DNA from 3 places in the Neobacillus sp. B4I6 genome. Region 1 is predicted to be linked to each of the others. Evidence: riboswitches for the same ligand, from Rfam matches in the RefSeq annotation. Region 1 holds a riboswitch; each other region holds the start of a gene.
The links. Region 1 has a riboswitch for thiamine pyrophosphate ahead of tenI (thiazole tautomerase TenI). Riboswitches for the same ligand answer to the same signal wherever they lie in the genome.

Region 1 (7,974 bases):
ATTGAAAGGACCAATAAGCTCGTAATTAAATAAATACTATATGTCGATATATATAGTTCCACACTAGTCCAATTTTCCCCTAATATTCTTCCTAGTGTGATAAAAGTAATACTCCATATTAATGCACCCGTAAAAGCGTAAACCGCAAATTTTCTAAAGGGGAAGAGATTGACAGCAGCTATATATGCTGTAAGATGACGAACCCCAGGAATAAAATAACCAAGTAATAAAAGATAAGGTCCGAATTTCCTGAATAATTTCTTTGTTCTATTAATTTTTTGCTCAGTAATGTGAATTTTTGGTCCAAACTTTTCTAATAAAGGCAATCCAAATTTGTAACCGATGAGGTAACTAAGCGAAATCCCCCCCATGGCTCCTACAAAGGCACTTACTATTGACATTATGTATGATAATTTTCCCTGAAACACATTGTAACCAATATATGTAAGAAGAACCTCATCGGGTATAGGAAGTCCAACAATACCACCGATTAAGGCGAAGGTTATTCCGAAGTACCCATAATGTTCTAGAAGGTACGCAATATGATTCTGCATTTTCTCATTCCACCTTAAGATAATTCTAAAAATCACTTGTATTTTTTTATTATCAGAAGTATTTTAATAAATAAAAAAGAAGGTACTTTCTTTCCACTCTAACAGTTTGCTCAACTTAAACTGCCGCTTTATTAAAAAAGCCAACAAATGGCGGCTGGTCTTCAACTCTTGTACTCGTTACTTTAAGTACAATTCTTTAAAATCTGTTTCGTTAATTAAATCAAAAATAGACGATGCTTTATATTAAAGCATCGCACCTGTTAGTTATACTAGTCCCTTTTTAAACCAATATACAAATTTTTTAACAATATATAAAAATTGGATGTGACTTTTAGGATATATTTTAGCGTTTTTGTATCGTCCTATGTAATAGCCCACACAATTTCACTAGTTATGGCTGCTGCGTTCCCGCCCTGACCCGTTTCCTAATGTCCTTGTTGGACTATGACTCCGCAGGTAGGACTCGAACCTACGACCGATCGGTTAACAGCCGATAGCTCTACCACTGAGCTACTGCCGAAAATTTCTAACTTCCTAGTTATATGATCATCGGGTGATAAATCTAATTCAAAATGTTTTTTGTTGCTTAGTGGAAATGACGGGAGTTGAACCCGTGTGCAAAGATATTGGCACTTATACTTCTACGAGTGTAGTCAGTAGAATTGATTTCACTTACTTCGTTAGCCTACTGACAGGCATTGAAGCAGCTAGTCTGGTTAGTCTCTTCCTTCATCCTCAGACGATGGAATTCGGCGTAGTCCACTTATCATAAGTCCCTTACCCTACCACATGGACGATGGAGGGAGGAACCGCTATCGTCTGTTATTAGGCAGCGAAAGCGAAGTTGTTGTTTTGTTTGCCAGTTATAAGGCTTTATCGTTTTTACGAGGACGATTCCCTCGACTCGCCATATAAGCTCAAACTATCCCTGTCGATACCAAGACATCCCCATTATATAATGGCAGAGAAGAAGGGATTTGAACCCTCGCGCCGGTTACCCGACCTACACCCTTAGCAGGGGCGCCTCTTCAGCCACTTGAGTACTTCTCTGTAATAAAAGCTTACCGTCAGTTCCGTTAAGAACTTACAAGAGAAATATATCATGTCTGCTAAATGGATGATAGCTGTAAATTTTGGTAGTTCAAAAGTCCTAGTTATATCATTAGAACTTTTGGTTAACATATATTAGAATATTTGTATTAAAAAAATAAGGCCTCTCTTATGATTGGATGAGGCCGCAAGTTCATACGGTTTAAAATTCTTCGTATTCTGCAGGATCTTGGTTGTTTATTCTGCCATCAGGGCGAGTTAATCCTGAAATGATACTCATTTCTATTTCATCTAAGGAGAAATCAAAAATAGATATATTTTCAAGCTGCCTTGCAGGAGATGATGATTTAGGAATGGCAATGGCCCCAAGTTGATAATGCCAACGTAAAATAATTTGTGAAATAGACTTGTTATGATGATCGGCAATCTGTTGAAGGGTATCATTTTGTAAAACTTCATTTGCTCGAGCTATTGGGCTCCAGGATTCCGTTGTAATGTTATTTTCTTCATGCCATTTTCTTTGTGGTGCTTGATTGAATAATGGGTGTAATTCGATTTGGTTAATGCTAGGTTTCACACCTGTTTCTTTTTCTAAACGCTCTATATGTTCAGGTAAGAAATTACAGACACCGATCGAACGAATAAGCCCCCATTTTTTAGCATCAATTAATGCTTCCCAAGCTTCCAAGTATATGTCCTGTTTAGGATTTGGCCAATGAATGAGATATAAATCATAATAATCTAGATTTGCTCGAAATAACGATTCTTGAATGGTCGCAACCGCCCTGCCATAGGTTTGATAGCGACCGGGAAGTTTCGATGTAATCTTTAATTTTACTCTTGGAACAGAACTGCGTCTAACAGCCTCCCCAACCGTGCCTTCATTTTCATAATTATAAGCAGAATCTATTAGTCTATATCCCATATCAATTGCACTTAAGATCGAATGAACACCATCATTCCCTCTTAGCTTATATGTACCCAAACCGATTACTGGCAAAGTAAGCCCATCATTAAGTGTAATTTCTGGAATTGATTTATCCATCATTAATCACTCCATTCCATAATTATCAAGTTTAGCATAATTTTGGTAACATTTCATGGAAAGACTTCATCGCAAGTGGTTGTCATTACCCTAAGTATCGATGGTATAGTGCCTTTGCTTCGGAAATATCCTTGGTTCCGTGGACTAACACCCTTCCGTCTTTAAAAATGACTAATCGGAGCGGATCCACTGTATATGATAATAGATACGGATTTCTCTGTACTGTTCCCCCTTGATTTGCCAATAATTTTTCTAACGCTACTAAGTCACGCAAGGCGGTAAGCGCAGGACGTATCTGAACAGAATCTCTTCCACAGAGGACAGCTGTCTTGGTTTGATTTTCAAAAGCTAAATAGGGGAAGGAACGTTCTTTCCCACAGGTTGGACAATCTTCTTTTTTCAATTTATCTACCTTGATCGTACTATGTTGATTTTTCCACAAGTCAAAAGACACGAGTTTGCTCCGAAGAGAATCCAGATCGCCAACCAAAATTTTCAAGGCTTCACTTATTTGATACGCAACGACCATGTTCACAGCTGGACTTATAATTCCAGCTGTGTCACAGGTTAATCCGCCTAGCGGAACGGTTTCAAGTAAGCAAGCAAGGCAAGGTGTTTTTTCTGGAATAATCGTGTAGGATATGCCGTAGCTTCCCACGCATGCCCCGTAAATCCAAGGGATGCCCACCTTTTGTGCTACATCATTCATGATCATTCTTGTTTCGAAATTATCGGTTGCATCAATCATCAGATCCACATTTTGAGCCCAGTCAAGAAGCTCGGTGACGGAGGCATCACCAATGATTGCCTCAATCAGCACCGAAGAGTTAATCGCTGTTAAGCGGTTTTTGGCTGCGATGACTTTGGGAATTCGGTTTTTGGCATCTTCTTCAGCATAGAGCTGCTGTCGCTGTAAATTCGACCATTCGACATAATCCCGATCCACAATGGTTAGTTTCCCTACTCCAGCACGGACAAGGGCTTCGGCACTTCCTGAACCGAGTGCTCCCATTCCGATGATAAGTACATGTTTCATGGAAATTAGCTGCTGTCCGTCTTTCCCAATCGGTGAAAATAGTTCTTGTCGTGAGTAGCGATTCACCCGATACTCATTCCTTCCTTGGGACTGCTGGCTGTCGCATATCTCTTTTTCTCGATTCGGCCGGCTTCAAAGCCTAATCGTCCCGCTTCGATCGCTAGACTCATGGCTCGAGCCATTTTGACCGGATCGTTTGCTGCTGAAACAGCCGTATTTAATAACACCCCATCAGCACCTAATTCCATCGCCAATGCTGCATCAGCTGGGGAGCCAATACCAGCATCCACAATCACAGGTACGACCGCTTGCTCGATAATAAAGCCTAGATTAACAGGATTGATGATCCCTTGACCGGATCCAATGGGCGAGGCCCCAGGCATGACCGCATGACAGCCCACTTCTTGGAGCTTTCGAGCTAAAACCACGTCATCGGATGTATAGGGGAGGACAATAAATCCTTCCTTCACTAATTCTTCCGTTGCTTTAAGGGTTTCAATCGGGTCAGGAAGCAAGGTGTGATCACAGCCAATCACTTCCACTTTAATCATATCGCATAGTCCTGAAGCTTTCGCTAGTTTTGCGATCCGGACCGCCTCTGCGGCTGTTTTTGCTCCAGCAGTATTAGGCAGAAGCTTATATTTTTGAGTGTCGAGCTGTTCTAAAAAATTCGGCTGGCTTGGTTCAAAAATATTCATTCGTCTCACCGCAAACGTGAGGATTTCTGCTTTCGACACTTCCACTGCTGCCTTTTGGATTTCAAAGCTTGGATACTTTCCGGTACCTAGTAACAAACGAGATTGAAAGGATAATGAACCTATTTTTAACATGTCAACCGCCTCCTACAAAATGGACTATTTCGATTCGATCTTTATCTGATATTCTCGTACTTTGGTGCTCTAACCTGGTTAATATTTCACCGTTCACTTCCACAACAACGACCTTATCTTGGATGTCATGATGTTTGAGAACATCTGAAACAGATACGATATGGTCGGGTAATTGGATCCACTCGCCATTAACTACTACCTTCATGGTATACCTCCTAACTAACCGTTTCTTTGTGCCGTTCTAGGTGAAAAGCAGAGAGTAGTTCCTGATCTAGTAAGCTACCTGACACTAGGTCCGCAACTAGTTCCCCTGTAATCGGGCTTAATAAAATTCCATTTCGAAAATGGCCTGCTGCCACGAACAACCCACGCCAGCTTGGATGTTCGCCCATATAAGGGATTCCATCGCCTGTCTGCGGTCTGACTCCAGCCCATACTCGCTCCCATGCTGCCTCCTTAATCTGTGGAACTAATTGAGTCGCTCTTTCTATCAATGTAGCAATCCCTTCAGGAGTTACCTTGGTATCAAAGGTATTTTCAATCACAGTCGCACCTATATAAATTTCCCCATTTCGTTTGGGTACTAAATAACAACGTTTGTCGGAGAAAATGGTCGCGTTGATGATCGGCTTTTCTGTTCTAATCGAAAAGCATTCTCCTTTAACCGGATACACAGGAATATCGATTCCTGATTCTTGCATTAATTTCGCCGCCCAAGCTCCAGTGGCAACAACCACCTGTTCACAATGGATGACGCCCTTGCTGGTGTTTACCCCTTTAACTTGACCGTTTTCATAGACAAAAGACAGAACCTCCGTCTCTTCCCATATTTTGGCACTAAAATGTTCCGAGGCTTTTGCATAAGCTTGTGTTAACTTTGCTGGTTGTACATGCCCATCATGAGGGAGATACATCCCTCCAGCTACACGTGGTGAAAGAGATGGTTCCAGTTCACGTAGTTCCTGTGGATCGAGCCAGGTTATTGTTGGATCCCATTTTTTTTGGAAGATGACTTGTTTTTTTACTTCAATCGCTATTTCTTCGGTTTCGGCAATTTTCACCATTCCTTTATTCACATACTCAATATCAATTCCCGTATATTCAAACAACTCACTTGCGAGCGTTGAAAACATCGCTTGACTTTTTAAAGCTAGCTGGAATAAAGGACCGTCTTGTTCCAGCTCTGCTTGTGCTGCTAACATTCCGGCAGCCGCACTGGAAGCTTGGCAAGCGACTCGTTCCTTCTCAATTATGACAACTTTTCTTCCCCTTTTTGCGAGCTGATAGGCAATCGAGGACCCGATAATTCCTCCTCCGATAATGGCCACATCAAATGAATTTTCCACTTTGTTCATCTCCATTTAATTCATTTAGGTAAGCCTTAACTGCTGCTAATGGATCGTGAGCATCTAAAACTCCTGACATGACTGCGATCCCTTTTGACCCTGCTTGAAGTACCTGCCCCGTATTTTCAGTTGTAATCCCTCCGATGGCTATTACCGGGATGTCTAATTGGGTGAGCTTTGCTAATTCCTCTAGTCCTTTTGGGGTCTTCCCCGGTTTTGATTGCGAAGGAAAGACATGGCCAAATAGCACGTAATCAGCACCATTCTCTTTTGCATGTTGTCCTTCCTCGTAGGAGTGGATGGAGTTCCCGAGCAAAAGCTGAGGAAAATTTTCTTTAACAAGCCCTGCATCTAAACTATGGAAGGCTAATTGAACTCCTCTAGCCCTTGTAACGCAGGCAACATCGACTCGGTCATTAATGATAATCTTTGATAGTGGGATGTTTTCATTTGTTAACTGTTGGACGGCTTGGAAAAGTTCCTTGGCTGTTTTTTGTTTTTCCCGCAAATGAATCGCGGTTATATATGGATGAATTTCGCTTACAATTTCACATAACTGTTCGATTGGCATTCTCCCATTGGAGATAATATGTAACTCTTTATCTTTTACACTAGTTGAAATACCCGTTCCCCCTTTTAAGCCAATTCCGTCGATCGAAGGCCTAAAGTGAAAAACAAAAAACCACTTTCTTTAGGTAAGAAAGTGGTCGAAAATTCGAAATAGAAACATACGTTCTTCAAATATCCCGTTTTCCACTTCCCTACGCTGGTATTACCCAGATCAGGTTCATAGAGTCCCGAAGTAGTACTTCAATCTCAGCCCTTTAAAAAGGCACCTCTAGCGGAATTGCGTCATTTATTTAATTGTCATGTAATGATTTCCCTGCATGGATAATGTTAACACTTCAGGCAGAAATGTCAAATGTTTTTCTTTTTCAAAATTGAACGTGCATACTTGTCTGTTAGATTGCTGAAGTAAATTTACTTTTTATCGCCCCTTCAACTGCCAAATCAATGTCGGCATCATCAAATATATAAATGGTGCATGACCTCCCAGCTCCATTGAAACACGCTTAAGTGTATCTGCAGATTGTTTCACAAGTACCTTACCTACCTCTATTGGAACCGGTAAAAGTAATTTTTCGAACAGCTTCGCTTGCCATAAAAAAACTAGCTATATTAAGCTAGCTTTTTAACCTCATGGCGTTTTTCTATACGCTTTTCAATTTTTTCGATTGCTTGTTTATCTTTAAGTAATTCTTGCTTATTCTCTTTTATTAACTCTTCAAATGATTTTTTATGCTTACGCATTATAACACTCTTTTCTTTTCTTTTTTAGATCGGTCTATTATAACATATCTGAATAATAAAACAATTCTGTTAGTTAAAAATAATAGAAAAATTAATTAGAATATTATTTTTGAAAAATGCGAAAGAGCAAAAATGGCTCGTAGTTATTAAAAGAAAAGCAATAGATAGATAGATAAAGAAATGGTAAACCTTGCAATGAAGATTCCTTAAATATATCTTTCATTCCTGTTTATCAATTGCATAAGGAAACGGATGAACATCATTAGAAGAAAGGTGCTTATAAATGTGTATATCCATGTCCATGTATGGTATTTAATTAATTCGGTATATCTTTCAAAAAAAAACTCAATTATCGTTAAAACAGTGGTGTACAAAATACATTGTAGAACAATGTTGAGATATCTTGAATGATAAGTCGTTTGATAAAAGTAAATACAAACAACTGGAAATAGAAGATTTTCATAAAGAAGGCTGGAACTAAAATAGTTACTTAAAAATCTCACTGGATATTCGAGCATTTTCTCTTCTACAACAAGAACACCAAAAAACGTTGAAAAACAAGAGGCCACTGAAAAAATTAAAATCCAATTTTTGATTGGTGGTTTTCTTAAACTAGAAAACAATAGGGTTATCCCGATTATGAGCAGTGACCACAATATTATTCTTTCCATAGATAAAATAGTCCCCTATCTTTACTTTGCTTATCAATGAGTATAACCAAAGTAAAGATAAAAGATTTTATCAATTGCATAAAACCCATTAAAAAAAACGCTTTCCGGAAAAGCGCCCGATTGATGCTTCT
Region 2 (7,974 bases), 110 kb from region 1:
GGAAAAAGAACCTATATCTGCGGAAGAAGTAGCGGAAAGCATCGGAATGGCTCGGGTAACGGCTCGAAGATACCTTGATTACTTAGAAAAAGAAGGAAAAGTCAAGATTCATATCCATTACGGCGGCGTCGGAAGACCAATCAACCGTTACGGTGTTTAAAGAAAATACCTTGAAAAGATTGCCTGTAAGAAAGGGGGAATCATGTTGGGGTGGAAAAAAAGGTTGGGCAAACCAAAACTTCGATTACAATCGACGATAACCCTGCTGGTTTGTATCGTGGTCGTGATGGCATTGTTAGTAACCGAGATTTTAATCACCAACAGAATTTCAGAAGAAACAGAGAATAGCCAAGCTGAAAAAGCAACAGATATTGCGAGAATTGTTGCAAAGTCTCCGATTGTCATGAATGGGCTTAAAAATAAAACAGCAGAGAAGGATATCCAAACATTTGCGAATGATATTAAACAATCAACGCATGTTGAATTTATCGTCGTGATGGACATGTATGGAACAAGAAAATCACATCCCAACCGCAACCTATTAGGTCTGCATTTTGTCGGTGGGGATGAAGGACCTGTCTTAAAAGGGAAAGAGCATATTTCCATTGCCAATGGGACATTGGGATTGTCTTTACGCTCGTTTGTTCCGGTGTATGATCAAGAAAATAAACAAATAGGAGCAGTCGCGGTTGGGATTTCTTTAGAAAAAGTTAATCAGGCGATTGAACAAAGTAGGAAAATTATTTTGATCGGTGTGGGAGTAGGAATTCTAGTTGGGATTCTAGGAGCCCTTATTCTAGCTAGAAAAATCAAAGCGATTCTTTTTGGACTTGAGCCGAGTGAGATGGCAAAATTGCTTGAGGAACGTAGTGCGATGCTTCAATCCACAAAGGAAGGAATTTTGGCAGTTGACCAGGATGCTTTTACCACTCTCGTAAATAATGAGGGGATCCGACTTCTTCAAAAAGCTGGCATTCATGGGCCCTTTTTAGGAAGAAAAGTGGATGACTACATGCCAAATTCAATGCTATCTTCTGTTCTAGGAACGGGGGAATCTCAATTAGACCAAGAACAAGAAATCAATCATATTACCATTTTAACCAATCGGGTTCCGGTTGTTGTCAAAGGAAAGATTGTCGGTGCGATTGCTACCTTCCGAGAAAAAACCGAAATCAAGCAATTAGCTGAACAATTAACCGGTGTAAAGCTATACGCGGAAGCACTGAGAACTCAGTCACATGAATTCATGAATAAACTGCATGTAATATCAGGTTTAATTCATATGAAAGACTATCAAATGGTCTCGTCATACATTACCAAAATTGTCGATCACCAACAAACTGAGGTAGAATTTGTTGTCAGTCGGTTTAAAGATCCTGTTTTAGCAGGTTTTATTTTAGGAAAACTTAGCTTCGCCAGGGAAAATGGATGTGAATTAATCATTGATGGGGAAGGAAGTCTACCTGAACCAGAGCAGCAGGAAATAACCCATGAAGTGGTAACGATTCTCGGAAATTTAATCGATAATGCACTGGATGCTGTTGCGGACCGTCCACATAAAAAAGTTACCTTAAGGTTTGACTTTTACGATGAAGTCCTAGCGTTGGAGGTCCATGATACAGGACAAGGAATCGATGAGGATGTAAGACATCACTTATTTATCAAAGGGTATTCTACCAAGGGTGAAAATCGCGGAATCGGTTTATCATTGGTGCAGAGAAGCTTGGAAAAATTAAATGGACAGATAGAAATTCATTCCCAAAAAGGAAAAGGGACAACATTTATTGTTACTTTCCCATATAAAAGCAAACAATAATAATGTTATGTTAACTGATACTTTTTCCTTTACATTCTAGTACCATAGGAATATTATGTAGTTAGTTAAATAAAGTATTAGATCTACTAGGGGTGCCCTGTAAACAGGCTGAGAGAAAATGGAGAAATTTTCAACCCTTCGGACCTGATCTGGGTAATACCAGCGGAGGAAAGTAGCCAAGTGAATGTTAATTATTTCTTTGACTAACTAACCAGGTCCATTATTGGATCTGGTTTTTTTATTTTAAAATAAGAAACGGGGAAATCGAGATGGAAAAAAATAGTTTGTATGAAACGTTGGAAGAAGTTAGAAAGGATAATCCGCTGGTACATAATATTACCAATGTGGTCGTTACGAATTTTACGGCAAATGGGCTCCTTGCCCTTGGTGCCTCACCGGTTATGGCATATGCAGCTGAGGAAGTAGCAGATATGGCCAAGATTGCAAGTTCATTAGTATTGAACATTGGAACATTAAACCCACAGACAGTAGAATCGATGATCATTGCCGGAAAAGCGGCCAATGAATCCGGTGTTCCCGTCATTTTTGACCCGGTTGGTGCAGGGGCTACCCGCTATCGAACCGAAACCGCGCAAAGAATTATGAACGAGGTAAAAGTCTCTGTGATTAGAGGTAATGCAGCCGAAATTGCCAATGTGGTTGGTGAAAAGTGGGAAATTAAGGGCGTCGATGCTGGGGATGCAAAAGGAAATATCATTGAACTAGCTATTACTTCAGCACAAAAATTAAATGGTCTTGTCGTCATCACTGGAAAAGAGGATGTCGTTTCGGATGGGAAAACAACCTATGTCGTGTCAAATGGACATCCAATTTTAACGAAGGTGACAGGCACTGGCTGTTTATTAACCTCTGTGATTGGAGCGTTTGCAGGAGTGGAAAAGGACCTGCTTCAAGCTTCAGTGGCTGCTTTAACGTATTATGGAATCGCGGCAGAGAAGGCAGCAGCAAAAACAGTTGAAATGGGACCTGGAAGTTTCCAAATCGAATTCTTAAACCAATTAACTTTAGTTTCTTCCGAAGATATCATTTCACATGCTTCTGTTAAACAATTCAATCGATAACTGGGGGTAATTTAAATGAAAAAAGCATTAACAATCGCTGGTTCTGATAGCGGCGGTGGAGCAGGAATTCAAGCGGATTTAAAGACATTTCAGGAATTAGATGTTTTCGGGATGTCGGCTTTGACTGCAGTAACGGCCCAAAATACATTAGGCGTCCATGCTGTCTATCCAATGACGGCTGAGGCAGTCGTAAAACAGATCGAAGCGATCGGCGAAGATATCGGTACGGATGCGGTGAAAACAGGAATGCTTTTTAATGCTGAAATAATCGAGGCCGTCGCTGCACAGCTTAGAAATTATCAATGGCAAAATATTGTTGTCGATCCTGTCATGATTGCAAAGGGTGGCGCTTCTTTGTTGCAAATGGAAGCCATTTCTGCCATGAAAAAATACTTATTGCCGCTAGCAACGGTAATCACCCCGAATATTCCAGAAGCGGAAGTACTAACGGGCATGTCGATTCTGACAGTGGAAGATAAACTGGAGTCTGCTAAAAGACTACTTGCGTTAGGCGTAAAAAATGTCGTGATTAAGGGCGGCCATGATGAAAATGTGTCTGAATCCACTGATTTATTATTTGATGGAAAGGAATTTTACTACTTTACCAGCAAGAGAATTCAGACAAAGAACACACATGGAACAGGTTGTACTTTTTCCGCAGTAATTACTGCTGAACTAGCAAAAGGGGAAACTCTTTATGAAGCAGTTTGTATAGCAAAGGATTTTATTCAGTCCGCAATTGAAAACCATTTGGAGATCGGGCAGGGACATGGTCCAACTAACCATTGGGCATATCGAAAAAGAAAAATTGCAAAGGAACTGGCTGAATTATGAAAAACTTACGAGCGGCTTTAAGTGTTTATTTTATCATGGGCAGCACCAACTGTTTAAAGGATCCAGTCGAAGTTTTAAAAGAGGCGATTGCCGGAGGGATTACACTTTTTCAATATCGAGAAAAGGGTGACGGCGCATTAACTGGAGCTGACAAATATACACTCGCGAAAGAACTCCAAGCCATTTGCAGAGCACATCATATCCCTTTCATTGTTAATGACGATATCGAGTTGGCTGTTGCAATTGATGCGGATGGTGTACATATCGGACAAGAGGATGAAACGGTATACACAGTTCGAGAGAAGATCGGCGATAGGAGAATCCTTGGGGTTTCCGTCCATTCAACGGAAGAAGCAATGACTGCAATAAGCGGTGGTGCTGACTATTTTGGCATTGGTCCTGTTTTTCCGACAAAAACAAAGTTGGATGCCAAACCATCACAGGGAACAATACTGATCGAAAAATTACGAAAAGATGGCATTGATATTCCGATTGTTGGGATCGGAGGGATCACGGTAGAAAACGCTCAATCGGTAGTGGAAGCTGGGGCAGATGGGGTTTCCGTTATTACGGCCATAAGCCATGCAGAATCACCAATCGAAGCAGCCAGGGCGTTAAGAAATAGTGTCGGTATTAATGAGAGGTATTCAAATGAACAAAACACATAAACTGACGTTAACTGCGATGATGATAGCCATTGGTACCATTTCAAGCAACCTGTTCTATATACCGATTGGATTTACAAAGGTCTTCCCGGTTCAGCACTTTTTGAACGTTTTATCAGCCGTTCTTTTAGGACCTTATTATGCTATAGCTCAAGCCTTTTGTGTATCCCTGTTAAGAAACCTGATGGGAACAGGTTCGATTTTTGCCTTTCCTGGAAGTATGGTTGGAGCTTTACTGGCCTCGCTATTATTTTTGAAAACTAGAAAGATCTATCTTGCTTTTATCGGAGAAGTAATTGGAACGGGTATCATTGGGGCACTGCTTTCTTACCCAATCGCTACTCTTTTTCTCGGTCAAAAGGCAACATTATTTGGGTTTATTCCATTATTTATATTTAGCTCGTTTGCTGGAGCGCTGATTGGATTTATTATTTTAACCGTCTTTTTAAGAAAGAAAGTTTTGATTGTTAGTGAAAATGATACCACTATCAGGAACTAATCATAGATAGTAAGGGAGTATACAAATGAAAGAGGACTTGCTTGAAAAAATCTCACAAGAAGTTGAAGCGAGAGAAGCGGAATTAATCGAATTGTTGACCACGCTTATCGCATTTCCAACCGTTAGTCCTCCTGCACGGAATACAAATGATGTCCAGGAATTTATAAAAGGGTATTTAGAAAACATGGGATTTTACACGGATAAGTGGGATGTCTATCCCGGAGATCCGAATGTGGTTGGCAATTTACCTGGAGAATCTTCTGATCAATATCATAGTTTGATTGTAAATGGTCATGTGGACGTGGCGGAGGTAGGTGATCATTCAGAGTGGGACCAATCTCCTTTTTCTGCCTATTGCAAAGATTCTTATATCTATGGACGTGGTGTGGCCGATATGAAGGGCGGGATTGCGGCATCACTAATCGCAATTAAACTTTTAAAAGATCTGGGTATCCCACTCAAAGGTGATCTTCAATTTCAATCTGTTATCGGTGAAGAAGTTGGAGAGGCTGGGACGCTGGCGTGCACTGAGAAGGGTTATACCGCTGACTATGCAGTAGTGGTTGATACAAGTGATTTACATATTCAAGGACAAGGCGGAGTCATAACTGGATGGATTACCATTCAAAGTAAAGAAACTTTTCATGATGGAATCCGCCGGAAGATGATTCATGCAGGTGGCGGCGTAAAAGGGGCCAGTGCAATTGAGAAAATGATGAAAATAATTTCTGGGCTCCAAGACCTAGAACGCCATTGGGCCATTACGAAGAGTTATGAAGGCTTTCCACCCGGCACAAATACGATAAATCCGGCAGTGATTGAAGGTGGCAGGCATGCAGCATTTGTGGCCGATCGCTGTGCTCTATGGGTTACGGTTCATTTTTACCCGAATGAAGACTATGAAGAGGTTATTAAAGAAATAGAACAACATATTGGTGCAGTTGCAGCGGCAGATCCGTGGCTTCGCGAGAATCCGCCACAGTTTGTTTGGGGCGGAAAATCAATGATTGTTGATCGTGGTGAAATTTTTCCATCGTTAGAAATTGATTCTGATCATCCTGGAACGAAGGTTTTAGCTAATTCCTATGAAAAATTGTTAACAGACAAGCCGACGGTGGGCATGTCAACCACCGTTACAGATGCAGGCTGGCTGGGTCGAGCTGGTATTCCAACGGTCATCTTTGGACCTGGTAAATTGGAAGATGCCCATTCAGTCAATGAGAAAGTTGAAATTCAGCAATTATTAGATTTTACAAAAGTATTAGCCGTATTTATCGCGGAATGGTGTAACACGAGGAAGGAAGAGTATGGAAATGAAACTCACCGAAAGACTTTATCAATCAGTAAATGATGTATGGCAGAAAACCCATCAACATCCATTTGTAGTCGGAATAGGTACAGGGGATCTGCCTGTTGAATCCTTTATCCGCTATATGAAACAGGACTATGTGTTTTTAATTGACTACTCTAAGCTGTTTGCTATAGGGGCTGTTAAGGCAAAGGATATTGAAACCATGGCCGCATTTGCGAAGCTTTTGCATGAGACATTGCACGGGGAAATGGATCTGCACCGACAGTATGCTGAGAGGTTTGGAATTACCCATCAACAGCTGGAGGAAACAAAACCAACGCCGGTTAACTTAGCTTATACTCGGTATATGCTAAATGTCGCTCAAACAGGTTCGCTCGAGGAATTAATTGCTGCTCTCTTGCCGTGTATGTGGAGCTACTGGGAGATTAGCAAGATGCTAGCAGATGCTTATCCAAATGCTAGTGAACACCATCTTTATGGAGAATGGGTGAAAATGTACTCTTCTAATGAATTTGGTTCATTAGCAACTTGGTTGATCGATTTGTTAGATAGATTGACAGAGGGTAAACCGGAGCGGGAATTAGCCAACTTAGAAGAACACTTCCTGACTACATCAAAATTTGAATATATGTTCTGGGATATGGTCTATCAGGGAGGCGAGTGGCCTGTCTAGCTCAGCCATGTTATCTATCAAAGACCTATCCTACTCTTTTCAAAGTGAAGAAAACTCCAATCCTATTTTCGATCAAATTTCACTAGACGTTAAACCAGGTGAGTTTGTCTCAGTAATAGGCGCAAGTGGATCTGGAAAGAGCACTCTTTTTAAATTGATTTCTGGTTTACTTGAACCTGATCAAGGAGATATTATGGTCAATGGTCAAAAGACTGGAAAGAGATTAGGGAGTATCGGTTACATGCCGCAAAAGGATCTGCTTTTACCATGGAGAACCGTTTTAGAAAACGTGTTACTACCTTTAGAAGTAACAAAGGAACCTAAGCAAGCGAGAATACCTGAAATACGAGAGTGGTTATCGCGGTTTGGTTTGGCAGAATATGAAAAGGCTTATCCGAATGAACTTTCGGGAGGAATGAAGCAGCGCGTGGCCTTTTTAAGAACCCTTATGACAGGGAAAGATCTTTTATTATTGGATGAGCCCTTTGGCGCACTTGATTCCCTGACAAAACGGAACATGCATAGCTGGTTATTAGGACTGTGGGGGGAATTACAAAAGACGGTATTGTTCATTACCCATGATCTTGAAGAAGCGGTTTTGTTGAGTGATAGAATCTATTTGCTCCAAGACACCGGAATCAAAAAAATAAAGGTCAACCTGGCGAGACCAAGAAGTTCACAGCTAATCTATCAATCAGAGTTTATTACGATGAGAAAAGAACTGGAGTGGCTGATTCACAATGAAAGCTAGTTTGAAAAAATGGACGGAACAGTACGGTTTGTTTTTGATCGTGGTGATCCTCCTTGTCAGCATATGGGAATGGATCGTCAGGCAAGGCATGATTCCTTCCTTTATTTTGCCAGCGCCTTCGGCTATTTGGGGGTCATTACAAGAAAATCGACAGCTTTTGTTTGAAGTGCATTTGCCGGCTACCCTAAAGGAAGTTCTGATCGGTTTTGTGCTCTCCGTAATCGGTGGATTATCGCTGGGAGTTGCTATGCATTTTTCTCGTTCCATTGAAAAGGTATTATATCCATTTCTTGTTATCTCACAAACGGTGCCGCTAATTGCAATTTCACCGATTTTTATTAT
Region 3 (7,974 bases), 1.0 Mb from region 1:
TTTTTTTAGGACTAAACCTCCTGAAACAAAAAAAGGCACCTAGCCTTTGTTAGTTATTTTATTAACAACAAAGGTATTAGGCACCAGTTTTCACTGCATTATATGAAAAATTACTGTCATCCCATTGGAAAATACCTTCTTGAAGCTTTATGGTGGCATCAAAAGGGCAAGTAATGGCTAAATCACCATCTGCAGGTGTTTCATATAGGCTGTTATTCTTTTGGTCCATCAATTCTTTTTTTAGACGAAGCATGTCCAGTTTTGAAGCGACACGAAGGATTTTATCAAGAGTTATCTTCTTTTCACTAATGCCATGACTGTTACAAATGCTTGTCTGAAAACTCTTGTTATACTGGATCATCATATGCAAATCATTGATACAGGCTACGCCAAAAACTTCTTTTATTACGTCCTCATAGCGCAGCTGGGTGCCAGTTGCAAATTTAATAATATTCTTTTCAGGATTTTCTAAGAAATAAACCGTTTCAATAAAATTTTCCATATAAACACCCTTTCTATATTTTAAATTCTGTTGCCGAGTCATTAAGTTGATTTTCCAATGAGTCAGTTTTTAAGAAACTTATGGCAATTTGAGTCGATTAGGAGCTACTATCTTTAGTGTTACTCACTGAAAAATCAGTAGGTTATTTTTATTATAACATATTTTGAATGTGTTTGCTGATTCAACTCGAGATATGTAGATATTTGTCGGAAAACTTATTTTCTCACCTAATTTGGTGAGTTTTTTATTTCCACAATTTTTTATATTTAGTAGAACGACTTACCAATAATAGCATGTTGTAAACGAATAGTTTAATAAAGTAATATCGTTATATAAGTATTTTATCCTCATAGGAACGGAGAATGATTTTGAAAAAATTAGGCGCAGGTTTTCTTGCCTTTATACTATTAATTAACGTGTTCATACCAAGTGTATCAGCCGAAAAAATAGAGCCAAAGATTAAAGTAAAACTGGTCAATTATCTTGGAAATAAAACGGAGATAACAATAAGACCTACAGGCGATTACAACGTGGAGCAATCAACTGTCCGCTTAACTACCGGAAAGACTTATCTCGTAAAATACGATAATAACAAAATAACTATTTGGGATGGAACAACACCACTTTTTACCGCAGACACATTAAGTCTTTTACCATTAAACAACACAAACTATCTTTCTATTAATAATCGTATTTATTTAGGTGCATTTCAATTTGTCCTCGAAAATTCAAAGTATGTGCGGCCAATTAATGAAATCTTCTTAGAGGATTATTTAAAAGGTGTCGTCCCTTCTGAAATGTATACTGAATGGAACCGCGAAGCCTTAAAAACACAAGCGGTTGCAGCTAGAACATATGCATTATCCTATCAAGCGATCACCATCGATGATACGATCAATTACCAAGTGTATGGGGGTTACGTTTGGCACCCAAATAGTACAGCTGCAGTAGATGAAACAAAAGGGGAAGTTTTAAAGGTAAATGGCCACTTAATCAGTGCGGTTTTTTCTGCCAGTAATGGCGGGAAAACAGAATCGAATGCAAATGCTTGGGGCTCAACACCTGTCTCTTACTTGATTATTAAAGAAGATGAATTTGATGCAAAAACTGCTTGGGATTTTTCTGTTATAAAACAACAATTCAACCCGGTCAATTTGTCATGGAGTCAAATGAAGGAAAATGATACAACGATAACAAACACGATTAAAGCATGGATGGCAAATCATGGCTATGCCGGAAAAGAAATTAAAATAACGGCAGTACCTGTATTATCTTTAAACACACCAACATCAGGAGGCCGTGTGTCTAAAGGAAATATTACGGTTGAATTTTTTACAAAAGATAAAGTGAACGCAAATGGCTCTTATATCCCGCAGAAGTTAGAATACAAAAATGTTGCTGCATCACAGATCCGTGCTATGGTTGGCAATCGAATCATGAAGAGCTATCTTGTATCGAACATAACAGAGACGGACGAAACAATCACCGTAGAAGGACTGGGTGACGGTCATGGCGTTGGTTTAAGTCAATGGGGTGCCCAGAACCGTGCGCTTGATGGTCAAAAATATAATGAGATTCTTGCCTTCTATTATAAAGGAGCAGCAATTGTAAAAGACTATAATGAGCGACCAACAACGGTTGTACAAGTACCTTCCGAACCAATAGGACAAGCATCTGAAGAACAGACAGTACAAACACCTACAAACCCTGCTGGACAAATATCTGAAGATCCTGATGAACAGGTACCTGCAGACAAAGCTGTGCAAGCACCTACTGAAACCATTGAACCAACTGTGGCAGCAACTCCGATTTCAGACAAAATTGCTCCAAACATAAGTGAAGTAAAAGTCAGTGTTGATTACACGAAAAATAAAGCTTATATCTCTTTTCATTTCAATGAGAAAGCAAAGGTAACTGTTTATATTAAAGACAGTAAAGGTAATATTATAACCTATCTTTCAAAAGAAGCTGTAATAAATGCAGGTACCCTAAAGAAGGAATATACCATTAATTCTTTACCAAACGGAAAATACTATGCAGGGATCATTACTGAAGATTTGAGTAATAACCGATCTTCGACGTTGCCATCCTTTGAAGTAAAAAAAGTTGTGGCTATAAAAGACAAGACCGCTCCCAAATTTAGCAGCGTTAAGGCAAGTGTAGATAACACAAAAAATAAAGCCGGTATTTCTTTTAAAACAAACGAAACTGCATATGTAACCGTCTATATAAAAAGTAGTACGGGTAAGACCCTTAGCTACCTGAAAAAGGACGTTTTAACAAAAGCAGGTACAATCAACCTAGGATACAGCACTGCTTCCCTTGGAAATGGGAAATACTCTGTAGTGATGGCAGCGACAGACACAAGTAAAAACCGTTCGAGCGTGACAACTACTTTCGTTGTAAAAAAAGTAATCAAACCAAAAACGGGAAAAGTAACTGCATCGCGTCTTAATGTACGTGCAACAACATCAATCAAAAGCAAGGTAATTGGTACTTTAAAGAAAAATCAATCAGTAACCATTGTCTCAACAACAGGTTCATGGAAAAAAATCAAATTTGGTAAAGCAACAGGTTATGTTTCAAGTAAATATATAAAATAAAAAAGGCAGAGACTTCTCTCTGCCTTCAGATTGTCGAGAAAGGGTATTTTTCTCGGCAATTTTTTATTCTCAGCATTTAATTATTCATTGTACCTGCTAATGGGCCTGTTTATTTCCGCTCTAGGCACTTCGCTTTCCGCGGGCGGTCCGGGGAGCCTCCTCGGCGCTAGCGCCTGCGGGGTCTCCCCAGCCCCGTCCTCCCGCAGGAGTCTGCGTGCCTTCCACGGAAATCAACAGGGAGGTAATCAACCTAAAGAATTGCAACACACTTTTTCTAGCCTTGCTAATTGTGTTGCAATCTTTTTCATATTTTGGCAGGCTGCCGTAAGGAGAGCCTGTTCGTTTGCTTTCTTCGATCCCCTTAACCGGCAATAGCGAAGCCCGTGCAGCTCTTTTGAGTCTGCGAATCTTCGCTCAATTTTTTCCTTTCTAAATTTATAAAGCATTTTTCAAGATTTAGATAATCGATTTTCCCTTATCTTTTCCTTGTGCTCTTCCCAAACATGACGTGTCACTACTTTTACCTTATTTTTGGAGCGTGTACATTGAGAAAGAAGTGGGCAGTTTTCACATTTCTTCGAATCAGATTTATATTCTTTATCACCCTCACGGTTTGTTGTACTGTAGGGTAATTCTTGATTATTAGGACTTTATCATATGTAAATTTCCATTTTGGGATTAAACCAGTAGTAGGATGAAATCTTCTATGGGCAATTACTCCAAAGATATTTCGGTCAGATAATCCCTTACAAATCGGGTTCGTGAGATAACCGGAATTAAGTGCCACAGCTTCTACCTTAAATCCAAATCGTTGGACCTGACGGTCCAACCGGCTTAGGTAAGGAACAGAATCATGAACATTTCCAGGAGTAACATATACATCGGTAATAATGTTAAATATCATATCAGTAGTCCGGTGATCGAGATAACAAAACATTTCCTGCTTGTTTTCACGAGACATAAATCCGTATTCAGGATCAGTGGTACTAACCCGAATTTCTTTAGTTTCCTTCACTTCTTCCCTTTCCTTTAACGGCTTTTTTCCGTGAGCTAATCTGTCCTCTTCTACGGCTTTATTCAATTCATCAAAATATTCACGAGTCTCTACTTCAATTTCTTGTTTTGTGAATTTATATTTATTAGCGTTAGCCTTTAAATGAGTAGAATCCGAAAATAAGACACGACCACCTACCATTTTGTGATTCATTGCCTGGAGAACAATCTCATCAAATATTTCCTGAAAGATATCGGTACCTTTAAAACGATGTTGGCGAATCCAACTAATCGTTGAGTGGTGTGGAACAGGATCCTTAAATTTCAGGCCTAAAAACCAGCGGTAGGCAACATTCATTTCAATTTCTCTTTGTAATTGTCGCTCGGATCGGATGCCATAAATATAACCAATAAACATCATTTTAAATAGAATAGTGGGATCGGAAGGGCGTCCGTTATCATCACTATAATAAGGACGTACCTTTTCAATAAGGAATGAAAGATCAATATATTTATCGATTAAACGAAGAAGGTGATTGTCAGGAACCAATTCATCAATAGAAACAAATTCATATTCACTTTGGGTAGATACTCTTGGTTTAAACATAGATTTCACCACTCAATTTTTTATTGTTTGGTTGTGTTAAGAGCAGTGTATTATTGATTTTACAGCTCTGTTGATTTGCGCGGAAGGCACGCAGACTCCTGCGGGAGTACGGGGTAGGGGAGACCCCGCAGGCGCTTCAGCGCCGAGGAGGCTCCCCGGCACGCCCGCGGAAAGCGAAGTGCCTGGAGCGCAAATCAACAGACATGTTGCAAAGCCTATATATTAATAATATTATAATAAATTAACGCGGTGAATGGTTAAAGTTATTGTAGAAAATAAGAGGCTGTCGAAAGTTTCTCGACAGCCTGAGATCGTAGAAATAGTTACTCTATATTCGAACGGGGTGGAATGGAAAAAGAGCCAATTTTTTAGACTTGAAATAACCAAATAATTGTGATTTCATAATGAAGTAAACTTATAAAATGAAGGAGCGAGAAAGATGAAGTTTCCTAAAAATATTATACTAGATTCTGTTGCCGAACGTAAAAACCATGAAAGTTACGGAATAGAATTTATTCAGGAACTTGGAAATGATGATGCTGGATATTCCGAGATGGTAGTAATTATTTTCAAATACAAAGATAAATATTATAGTGTGGATATCCAACATGTAAATGGAGAAAACAATTACGACCATTGGGATGATGAAATAGATTGTCCAGAGGTAGTTAGGAAAGAGGCTATTCAATATTATTGGGAAGAAGTGAATTGCCGTAAAAAAGCGACTATATCACTTTAAATAATATTATGTGTTTCATTTTACCCGATACTCATATATAATGTAACTTAATTGAATATAAATAACTAGGGGAGCCCAATAAGTTGGGCTGAGAAAGAAACACGATGAAGTTTCTTGACTCTTGGGACCTGATCTGGATCATACCAGCGTGGGGAAGTTAGAATAGACAATCTTCAATGCACCTCTACTTCTGCATACATATTAGCCGGGTCCAACCATTTATGGTCCCGGCTTTTTGATGTACTTTTATACGCTTTTCCACTTGTTATGTTCTGTATCTCGTCCTTATATTCAAAAAAAGGAGAGATTAAGTATGTCAACGACTTCATTAAACGAACAAAATATTTCCATCATGTCTAGTTTTCCAGGAAGTAAAAAAGTATATGTAACAGGTTCGAGATCCGACATTAAAGTACCAATGCGTGAAATTGAGTTAAGCCCGACAACAGGTACGTTTGGTGAAGAGGAAAACCTTCCAGTACGCGTGTATGATACAAGCGGTCCTTATACGGATCTAAATTATTCTGTTGACATTTCAAAAGGTCTTCCTGCTATTCGAAGCACATGGATTCATGAACGATCAGATGTTGAAGAATATGAAGGTCGAGAAATTAAGCCTGTAGATAATGGGTATAAGGATGAAAAAGATCCTCGTGCCAATCATCACGTGTTTCCGGGTTTAAAGCGCAAACCATTACGTGCAAAAAAAGGGAAAAATGTCACACAGCTTCATTATGCAAAAAAGGGAATTATTACTCCTGAAATGGAATTTATCGCAATAAGGGAAAATATGAAACCTGAATTTGTTCGTGATGAAGTTGCAAAAGGTCGAGCGATTATTCCTTCTAATATCAATCATCCAGAGTCAGAACCTATGATAATAGGACGTAATTTTCATGTTAAAATTAACGCGAATATCGGTAACTCTGCTGTTTCATCATCCATCGAACAAGAGGTTGAAAAAATGACATGGGCGACTCGCTGGGGTGCTGATAATATTATGGATCTATCAACAGGTAAAAACATTCATAAAACACGAGAATGGATTATTCGAAACTCAGCTGTTCCTGTCGGCACGGTCCCCATTTATCAAGCACTTGAAAAAGTAAATGGTGTTGCTGAAGATCTTACATGGGAAGTTTACCGTGATACCTTGATCGAACAAGCGGAGCAAGGTGTTGATTACTTCACCATTCATGCTGGTGTTCTTTTACGATATGTCCCATTAACGGCAAAACGGTTAACAGGTATTGTATCCCGCGGTGGATCAATCATGGCACAATGGTGTTTACACCACCATAAAGAAAGCTTTTTATATACTCACTTTGAAGAAATCTGCGAAATAATGAAGTCTTATGATGTTGCATTCTCTTTAGGGGATGGATTACGTCCTGGGTCAATTGCAGATGCGAATGATGAAGCGCAGTTTGCAGAATTAGAGACTCTTGGAGAGCTAACAAAAATTGCTTGGGAACATGATGTACAGGTAATGGTTGAAGGACCTGGACATGTACCTATGCACCTAATTAAAGAAAATATGGATAAACAACTAGAAGTGTGTCAGGAAGCACCATTCTACACACTTGGACCTCTTACGACTGATATAGCACCTGGTTATGATCACATTACATCTGCTATTGGGGCTGCAATGATTGGTTGGTATGGCACAGCTATGCTTTGTTATGTAACGCCTAAAGAACATTTAGGTTTACCGAATAGAGAGGATGTTCGTGTAGGGGTTATTACTTATAAAATTGCCGCCCATGCTGCTGATTTGGCAAAAGGACATCCAGGAGCCCAAAAAAGAGATGATGCCTTATCAAAAGCTCGTTTTGAATTCCGTTGGAGAGATCAGTTTAATTTATCTTTAGATCCAGAACGAGCGATAGAATATCATGATGAAACTTTACCTGCGGAAGGTGCAAAAACAGCACATTTCTGTTCAATGTGTGGACCAAAATTTTGTAGCATGAGAATCTCTCAAGATATTCGTAATTATGCGAAAGAAAACAAACTTGATACGAAGGAAGCTATTGAAACAGGTATGAAGGAAAAAGCTAAGGAGTTTAAGCAATCTGGGGGCAGCATATATCAGTAACTTTCTTGGGAGGTTATACGATGAATGTTCAAAAGATTAACGAGGAAATTACGCAAATGAAAACTAGCCTTGCTTTTTTAGAGGAGCGTTTAAAGGAAATTCAGCAAAATTGTGATCATCATTTTGATGGCGATCAATATTATGAAAAATGTTTGAAGTGTAATAAGGTAAATGTATTATATTATTAAACAAAACTCGACAAAAAGATAATCTAACAAGAGGGTATTAAAAAGATAGCCATGTAACCTTACCTTGATTAATAATCAGGGTAAGGTTTTTTAGTTTTTTCTATAAATTCCCATAGTAAAAACTATAATCACTTATTATTATTACAAATGCGAAACGGAACTTGAAAACACCACTTTGAAGTGATGTTTTCTTAGGAACTATGCTTTCACTTGAAGAAGATTTAACTAATTAATGTTCTATCAG

Region 2: another riboswitch for thiamine pyrophosphate. It lies ahead of thiM (hydroxyethylthiazole kinase); the one in region 1 lies ahead of tenI (thiazole tautomerase TenI).
Region 3: another riboswitch for thiamine pyrophosphate. It lies ahead of thiC (phosphomethylpyrimidine synthase ThiC); the one in region 1 lies ahead of tenI (thiazole tautomerase TenI).

What each region holds. Positions count from the first base shown of each region.
Region 1 is NZ_JBNPWB010000002.1:2,540,878-2,548,851, forward strand. Features, by position in the region: gene QF028_RS14575 (DedA family protein) at 1-554, opposite strand, end outside; RNA gene ffs (signal recognition particle sRNA small type) at 918-1,003, opposite strand; tRNA gene QF028_RS14585 (tRNA-Asn) at 1,003-1,074, opposite strand; RNA gene ssrA (transfer-messenger RNA) at 1,142-1,504, opposite strand; tRNA gene QF028_RS14595 (tRNA-Ser) at 1,514-1,604, opposite strand; gene QF028_RS14600 (aldo/keto reductase) at 1,807-2,649, opposite strand; gene QF028_RS14605 (thiazole biosynthesis adenylyltransferase ThiF) at 2,735-3,751, opposite strand; gene QF028_RS14610 (thiazole synthase) at 3,748-4,515, opposite strand; gene thiS (sulfur carrier protein ThiS) at 4,517-4,720, opposite strand; gene thiO (glycine oxidase ThiO) at 4,731-5,870, opposite strand; gene tenI (thiazole tautomerase TenI) at 5,845-6,516, opposite strand; TPP riboswitch at 6,603-6,711, opposite strand; partial or broken gene QF028_RS14630 (aldehyde dehydrogenase family protein) at 6,839-7,018, opposite strand; gene QF028_RS14635 (FbpB family small basic protein) at 7,041-7,172, opposite strand; gene QF028_RS14640 (CBO0543 family protein) at 7,379-7,843, opposite strand.
Region 2 is NZ_JBNPWB010000002.1:2,655,791-2,663,764, reverse strand. Features, by position in the region: gene QF028_RS15230 (response regulator) at 1-160, shown strand, start outside; gene dcuS (DcuS/MalK family sensor histidine kinase) at 203-1,816, shown strand; TPP riboswitch at 1,895-2,004, shown strand; gene thiM (hydroxyethylthiazole kinase) at 2,086-2,898, shown strand; gene thiD (bifunctional hydroxymethylpyrimidine kinase/phosphomethylpyrimidine kinase) at 2,914-3,732, shown strand; gene thiE (thiamine phosphate synthase) at 3,729-4,400, shown strand; gene thiW (energy coupling factor transporter S component ThiW) at 4,384-4,896, shown strand; gene QF028_RS15200 (acetylornithine deacetylase) at 4,922-6,247, shown strand; gene tenA (thiaminase II) at 6,210-6,881, shown strand; gene QF028_RS15190 (ABC transporter ATP-binding protein) at 6,889-7,632, shown strand; gene QF028_RS15185 (ABC transporter permease) at 7,622-7,974, shown strand, end outside.
Region 3 is NZ_JBNPWB010000002.1:1,496,433-1,504,406, forward strand. Features, by position in the region: gene QF028_RS09495 (hypothetical protein) at 77-502, opposite strand; gene QF028_RS09500 (SpoIID/LytB domain-containing protein) at 871-3,105, shown strand; partial or broken gene QF028_RS09505 (IS1182 family transposase) at 3,351-4,705, opposite strand; gene QF028_RS09510 (hypothetical protein) at 5,145-5,444, shown strand; TPP riboswitch at 5,502-5,616, shown strand; gene thiC (phosphomethylpyrimidine synthase ThiC) at 5,758-7,542, shown strand; gene QF028_RS09520 (serine protease) at 7,563-7,730, shown strand; gene QF028_RS09525 (small acid-soluble spore protein H) at 7,960-7,974, opposite strand, start outside.